Regions from separate parts of the Brevibacillus sp. HB1.4B genome, predicted to be linked through region 2. Evidence: predicted binding sites of a transcription regulator. Region 2 holds the regulator's gene; the other holds the start of a gene.
What was found. The regulator LexA, encoded in region 2, represses DNA repair genes until DNA is damaged. The targets are predictions, from matches to a motif close to CGAACATATGTTCG.
Positions count from the first base shown of each region.

Region 1 (3,795 bases), on a different contig from region 2:
GGTCCTGGTCCGGTGACCTCAGCCCCCGATCCTGGTCCGGCGACCCCATCCCCCGATCCTGGTCTGGTGACCCCTGGTACTGGCTGCGACAAAGTAGCGGAAGTCGACAGGCAAGTGAAGGAATTATATAACAAGTATCTCGAGGCTAATAAGGCTGGTAGAACGGAGGAGGCAGCACAGCTATACAAAGCCTATGCGGCTGCCTGGCAACAGCTGCAATACCTTAGAAGTATTTGTCCACATGTCCCTGAAAGAAGATGACGATCCTGCAATACCTGTCGGCTGGTCATCTGCTCAGATTGCGTGAGCCTGTTACTTTCTGGGGGGCAGGTCTGCTGTCATCCGAAAGACGGTAATGTTTGCCGACCAGAGTTAATTTGAACCATTTCAGCCGGCCCGAGTTGTCGGCTTTTTTCTGTTAAATTTCAAGGGAATGGGCAAGACTTCCGGTAGACCGCTCTAGCACTACGTAAGCCGTTACATTGATGTCCCAATCCACTCCGATAAAAACGAAGAAAACCATGATAATGGGAACAACAACAAAATCGCCAACTTATATGACGGTAAATTCGGATATGCAAGGTTTAATAGTCGTTTGCACCCATTCGACTAACTAATTCTTTGATATACATTGACAGGCGAATACTGATTTCCGAACGCATAACATCCCGGACCATTCCAAAGCGATCCTCGTATCCTCTACAAATAAAACGGTGATACATTACCATATCTGCTTGTTCATCACTCATTATTTTAATATTACGCTTCGACAATTCGCGGCGCAGACTGTACAAATCTGCACTTATTTGGCTCATTAGTGCTCGGCCTGCTGTCAAATAAAGCTGCTTTAGAAGGTTGGAATGGTTCTCTATGTCTTCGATGCTCTTTTGCACCATGCTTAACATGTGAGGAAGCAAGATGCAGTCTCGGATCATTTTGAACTCATCTTCTGTAGGTCGTTTATGGGAGTTCTTTGCGTCGTGACGATTTTCGTATTGTTCTTGATGCTCAGTAAGCAGCATTTTGGACTTCCACCGTTCATTACCGTCCAGTTTGCTCATTTGTAATGGCCTCCAATCTGTTCTGCCCTCTCACGGGCTACTCCGGACTGTAATAATGATGATGCCCTCATAATAGCGGCGCTGCCGTATCTATCCTTAATGTCATCAGTCGCTCTCTCCAGGCTGTACGCTTTGATCCGGTCGTCGAAAAAAGTAAGCTGAATGACGTTATCGTCTGTCAACTCAGTCAATGCAACAGATAGGTGGTTAACGGGCATACCGCTCCAATGTTTATGGAAAATTCCGAGAGCTGCTGATGCGACTTCATGTGAAAGGGATGTAGGGTGTGGAAGTGTTACCTGTCTATTAAACGACAATAACGAATGTTGACCATCTGTTTCTGTTGCTCCGACGGACACAACTCGCCCGATGTAACCCAGTCTCCTGCTGCGACGACAGACCTCCACCACCAATTCCAGCAGTATAACCTCGATATCTTCAATCTTCCGATAAAGGCTGCTTCTGAGCGCCTTGCCGTGACTAACCGATTTTAATTTATTACGAATACTTGCCACGACAGGGCTAGGGTCTATTCCACGTGCTGTCTGCCAATAATATTCCGCCTGTATATCACTTTGCTTGCCCATCTCTTTTCGCATACGCTTTTTAAAATCACCCAGTTCCAGACGCGCAATGTCGCCAATCGTGTAAAGACCCATACGTGTAAAATGACGAGCCATTCGAGAGGCAACCATAAACATTTGATGTACCGGTAACGGCCATAATACAGATTCTAAATTGTCGAAACCAAGTTTAAAGATACCTTCGGGCATTTTTTTAGCAAAATTATCAGTAGCCATTTTCGCCAACACTTTCGTTGGTCCAATTCCGCACCGCGTCCAAACTCCTGTTGATAACAGAACGTGTGTCTGAATCTGGTGAGCAATCTCTTCCGGAGCCCCGAAATAACTGATAGAACCTGTAACATCAAGAAACTGTTCATCGATGGAATAAGGTTCGACCTGGTCCGTAAATGACTCGAAGATCTCGCTAAGAAGCAAGGATACGGTGATATATGTTTGCATTCGGGGGCGTATTACGACCAAATCGGAACATTTCGCAAGCGCCTCGCCGACTCTTTCGGCCGTTGTTACACCGCGTGATTTGGCGACGGGGCAAGCAGCCAGAATGATACCAGATCTTCTAGAGGGATCAGCTACAGCGACTGGCTTATCTTTCAAGTCTGGCCGGGCCGCTTTTTCAATCGAAGCATAGAATGATTGTCCGTCAACTAACATAATGGTTCGCTCTTGAGGCACGGCATTTCACTCCTGTAAAGTTGGTGATTCGTAGATGTACTACAAAGTCCATACACGCCACGGATGCGAACGTATATTCTTATTATATACCGAATGTATGTTCGTGATGCAATGAGAATAATTGGAATGCAAAAAATGCCCCCAGGTCATCCATATTGACCAAGTAGCGCAACGCCTCAAGCTTCGGGCAGCTCTGAGGTCCACTGGGTTCCTTTTGCCCGACTGCTGCATGTGAAGCTGGCAACGAATTTCTGAATAAAGGAAAAGTTAGGTACATGATGGGGAGGTGCACAAGAATAACACAGTAAATAGACAAAAATAGGTCTCTTTTTCAAAAGCAAGCTGCAAAAAACAGCGTGCCGCGATGAAACGGTGTGTGCGAAGAAGATGCGAGATTCCTGAAACGAAAAGCGGTCAAAAACAACCGTTTTTCGTGTTTTTTTGGCTTACACGGATTTTGCCAGAAGAGAGGTTTCCCTGTATTGTTAGATTATCTTTTGAAGCATATATTTGACGGATAGAACAAAGGAGATTTAACATGCTAGCACAAGAAATGGGTGTCATATTCACCAAGCACGCCGATCAAATTACTTCCAAACGTTGGGGAGAATTCATGCAACAATTGGAGGAAAAAGGCCTGTACGTGCTCATTGAGACAGACACGATCGGAAGAGTGATGAGTCCATTGGGCGGCTTGATGCCCATGCCGTGTAAAAGTGAGACGCTCCATATTGTGACAGCTGATGAGCTGGAGCAGCGCGGCTTGCCGCTCGGTCACCACATCGTAACGAAAGCGAAAGAAAAAGTAGTCCAACCATAATCGAAAAACCAACGCAACCTTTCCGTGGGAGCTAGCCTCCAAGTGGGAAAGGTTTTTTTGTGTAAAAAACGTCCCCTCTCATCGGGGGATCGAAACATCTCGACGTTTTTCATAAAGCTGGATGCGACCGCTTGCGGTCAAACAAAACGGTTATGACCGTTTTGTTGTTCCTAAATAAAAGAATGCTCCGGCTAGGGGTAAGATCTATCCGGCAATCGGCGGTAGAGGGCAGAAGGTCACATTATGATAAGGAATAGGACAAAAGAAGCAAGCAGGAGAGAGGAGAACAGGAATGACGACAATGGAGAGCAAAGAGGGAATGCAGCCCAAAAAAGGCGTGCGTCGCTTGCTGGAGATTGCGGATGAGAAGCGCGGCTTGCTCGTCGTCTCGGCGATATTGTCTTCCTTGAGCGCAATATGCATGCTGGTGCCTTATGCATCGGTCTACTTTATTTTACGCGAACTGTTAACGCATGCAGCGTCTCCCGCAATGGCGGACGGGGCGTACATGATTCGGTGGGGAGTTATTGCGCTTTCGGGACTCGTGGGAAGTCTGGTCATGATGTATGCAGGCGGGATGGTGTCTCATATCGCTGCGTTTCGCATTTTGTACGGAATGCGAGTCAAATTGGCTGCGCATATCGGCCGTTTGCCG
Region 1 is NZ_JABSUT010000002.1:312,900-316,694, reverse strand. It holds gene HP398_RS05940 (hypothetical protein) at 1-261, shown strand, start outside; gene HP398_RS05935 (YhjD family protein) at 585-1,061, opposite strand; gene HP398_RS05930 (DNA polymerase IV) at 1,058-2,320, opposite strand; gene HP398_RS05925 (hypothetical protein) at 2,859-3,140, shown strand; gene HP398_RS05920 (ABC transporter ATP-binding protein) at 3,460-3,795, shown strand, end outside.
Region 1: a site for LexA is predicted at 2,411-2,424, ahead of HP398_RS05930 (DNA polymerase IV). Genes of this name have one in related genera too.

Region 2 (3,795 bases):
GAAAATTCAAGTACAAAGCAGCCCAAATCGGGGAACCTCATTTCGATTACATTTCCCCAATCGTAGATCAGGGAGTGAATAACCATGCGAAAAGGGGAAGGTGTCTTTTCTATAAAAAATAACCGAAAAGCCTACCGTGAGATGGAAACCCGTCTAGGTTTTTGTGCATATAACCAGTATCATTATTACATCCAGTTTACCTGCTAAGCCCTCAATCATGTTCGGCTTGTATCTGAAAACAAGAATAATAATGAAATAAGCTTCTCTCATATGGGAGAGAAGCTTATTTCATCTTTCATTACCTTGATGTGAGACTTGTTAGAACAGTGATTTTAATCTATTGTCCTTTGATAGTAATATCCCACATCACGGCATTTAATGGTAAGTTCATTTGCTCCGTTTAAAGGGGTTTGAAAAGAGGTAGCCTTCCAATGCCTCAGTTACATATTTTATTTTCCACATATGAACGACCATTAAAGCGTTGACAAGGTTTTAAGTATATAGGTTAAAAGCGCGTTGCGAGACATGAAACGAAAAAGCCCGCATTCAAAAAGCTTTTCGCCCGAAAGCGATGCATCCTTCCTGCTTTCAAGCAGCAGAGATTGGCTCTTTGCTCGAAGATTAATCCTTTCGCAGCAGCTGAACTCTTTGTCGTAATTCCTGGTCTGTTAACGGCTCCAATTGCAACAAAGCCTCGTATGGATCATCACCTGGGATATGAAAGTATCGAGCAAATGCAGGCTCTGTCTTGATGCCGCTTTGCTTCAGAGTCCTGATCTGTTTATACGCATCCAAGCCTCCTATGTCTAACAATCGTGCTTCGATGTCCATATGACGATAGGCGTTTTGCATTTCGACAGCTACCGGTTGAGCAAACAATTCAAACCAAAAGTCAGCTGTGAAAAACGAGATAACGCACGTGGGCGTACTATTCACATCTGAGTGTGTCACTTCAAATCCGGGCAAACAGCCAAATGCTGTACGAACAGCCTGCTCAAACTGCTCCAGATCATGACTCTCGCAAATAATATCCAGATCGCTTTGCACAACATCAATGTCCAATGGGATGGTTCCGGCAAGCACTGGATGGTAATCGGATAGTACTTCCATGATGTGCGTCTGTTGAATCGCTTCCCACGCTGCTTTTTGGCGAATCGTCCCTCTGCCCAAGTAGGAGAGATCATGCCAATTTCTCATGAGACTACCTCCATGTCTGCTTTCTTTTAAAATAGTTTAGACAAAAGTGAATAAGTACGCAACGAAATCGATAATCACTCGTATACCTAAATGAAGGGAGTGTAGTAGATGGAAATATTTTTGTGGGTAGTGGTTGTGTTATTGTTCTTGCTAAGCATCGCAGGAATTTTCTTACCCGTTTTACCTGATACGATATTACTGTGGGCGGGCTTTTTGCTCTATCACTTTTTCATTGCAGATCCGGGAGCGGGATTGCCGGCATCCTTTTGGTGGGGAATGGTCGTTCTAAGCATTCTGCTTTACGGTGCTGACTTGCTGACGAATATGTACTTCGTGAAAAGGTATGGAGGGTCCAAATGGTCGTCCGTTGCTGCTGCGGTCGGTATTATCCTCGGGATTTTCGTTTTCCCACCGTTTGGTATGCTGATCTTACCGTTCGTATTCGTCGTTCTCGTAGAGTTGATGGTGCAGAAGCAGTCGATGGAGCGAGCAGTGAAAGCGGGAGTAGGCTCACTGATCGGATTTTTGGGTAGTGCAGTCGTAAAAGTCATCTTGCAAGTTACGATGATCATCTGGTTTTTTATCGCCAGATAATAGACAGAAAACAAAAAGGACAGCCTCGGCTGTCCTTTTTTACGTGGGAACTAGTGAATGAGTCGATAAACACCGATGACTTTACCGAGAATAGTGACATGCTCCAGGATGATCGGTTCCATCGTGGCATTTTCCGGTTGGAGACGGAAGTGATTCTTTTCTTTGAAAAATCTTTTAACGGTCGCTTCGTCTTCTTCTGTCATGGCTACGACGATGTCACCATTGTTGGCTACGTGCTGTTGGCGAACAATGACGTAGTCTCCGTCGAGAATTCCGGCATCAATCATACTGTTCCCGGAGACGCGCAGCATATAGACCTTGTCAGAAGTCACGATATTGTCTGGAAGCGGGAAGTACTCTTCTACATCCTCAATGGCAGTAATCGGTTGTCCAGCGGTTACTTTTCCGATTACTGGCACACGGACGACAGAGTCTTCGAAATTGTCTTGAAAACGATCTTCATCTGATAGCAATTCGATGGCACGAGGTTTGGTAGGATCTCGACGAATGAGGCCTTTTTTCTCTAAGCGTGCCAAATGCCCATGTACTGTTGAGCTGGAAGCTAGTCCAACAGCCTCCCCAATTTCACGTACAGATGGCGGATATCCTTTATCACGAACTTCCTTTCGTATGAACTCGATGATGGCTTGTTGTCTACTCGATAATTTTGACATAGAAAGACACCCCTGATTTCTCGAACATATTTTCCTATATTATACCATGGGAGCTTGCGTTCGACAAACATAAGTTCGATTATTTGTTGACATGAACATATGTTCTCATTTATTATGAGGCTACAAGTGATCAGAACGTATGTTTGTGAGGAGGCCATTATTATGAATTCATTGACAGTACGTAATCGTTTCGAGAAAAAAGAAGAACGTCGTGTTCGTTTTGGTATCACGAGAGGACAAGCTCTCTTGTTTCTTATTACATTTACTCTCTTTTTTTACCTGTTAACCGAACTAGTGTTTGCTTCTTCGCCAATGGAGGAGCCACAAGGCATAGAAGTAACCGTACAATCTGGAGATAGCCTATGGTCGTTAGCTGTTCAATACAATACAGATCAGATGGATGTTCGGGACTATATAATAGAAATTAAGGATGCGAACGGTTTAGAGAGCAACAGGATTTACCCAGGTCAGACTCTCATCCTTCCTGATACTCCGTAAGTGTTCGGCTGTCTTGCGGGATCACTCGAATGTGGTATAATGAAGCGGCACTACTACAGAGTGGGAGGAACCAGCAGTGGTATCTGACGCAGAAATTAAACGCATCAACGAATTGGTCAAAAAATCGCGCGAAGAAGGTTTGACCGAAGAGGAAAAGCTTGAACAAAAAGCATTGCGCCAAAAGTACATTGACGCCGTTAAGCTTTCATTGAGAGCAAATTTGGATTCCATCCGTTATGTGGAAGACCTTGAAGAAAATAAGCCAAAACAGTAAGATAACAATTACTGATACGACAGACATCCTCGCTTGACGCTAGGGTGTCTTTTTCTGTGACATACATAAGCTGTGATAGCCAGGGAGGGAAAGCGATGGCGTGGATAGCTGTGGCGGTTGGAGGAGCAGTTGGCTCTCTTTTGCGCTACCTATTGTCTTTGCTCGCGAATCAGCCGGGATGGCCGTGGGGAACCTGGATCGCCAATGTTTGTGGATCTTTGATCATCGGCATCTTGTTCGTGCTGGGGAAAGAACGTGGCTTTTTATCTCCGACACTCTACCTCTTATTTGCAACGGGGGTCATGGGAGGATTTACGACTTTCTCAAGCTTCTCCTTGGAAGTAGTCTCTTTTTGGGGGGAAGGCCACCTGTTACGTGGCACTTTGTACGCTCTGCTTAGTTTGGGAGTCGGTCTACTTTCTTGTGCGGTTGGAATATGGTTGGCCAGGCAATGGTCCTGAGTCGTTCAATGACACGATACATGTGAGGGGGAATGAATGTGAGTACACAGCATCGTGATTATGAATGGGAACAAAAAAAGCTGGATGAAACAATTTC
Region 2 is NZ_JABSUT010000009.1:268,078-271,872, reverse strand. It holds gene HP398_RS21890 (sensor histidine kinase) at 1-82, shown strand, start outside; gene HP398_RS21885 (DUF4269 domain-containing protein) at 622-1,197, opposite strand; gene HP398_RS21880 (DUF456 domain-containing protein) at 1,306-1,791, shown strand; gene lexA (transcriptional repressor LexA) at 1,842-2,465, opposite strand; gene yneA (cell division suppressor protein YneA) at 2,628-2,963, shown strand; gene HP398_RS21865 (DUF896 domain-containing protein) at 3,040-3,237, shown strand; gene crcB (fluoride efflux transporter CrcB) at 3,333-3,698, shown strand; gene HP398_RS21855 (HelD family protein) at 3,737-3,795, shown strand, end outside.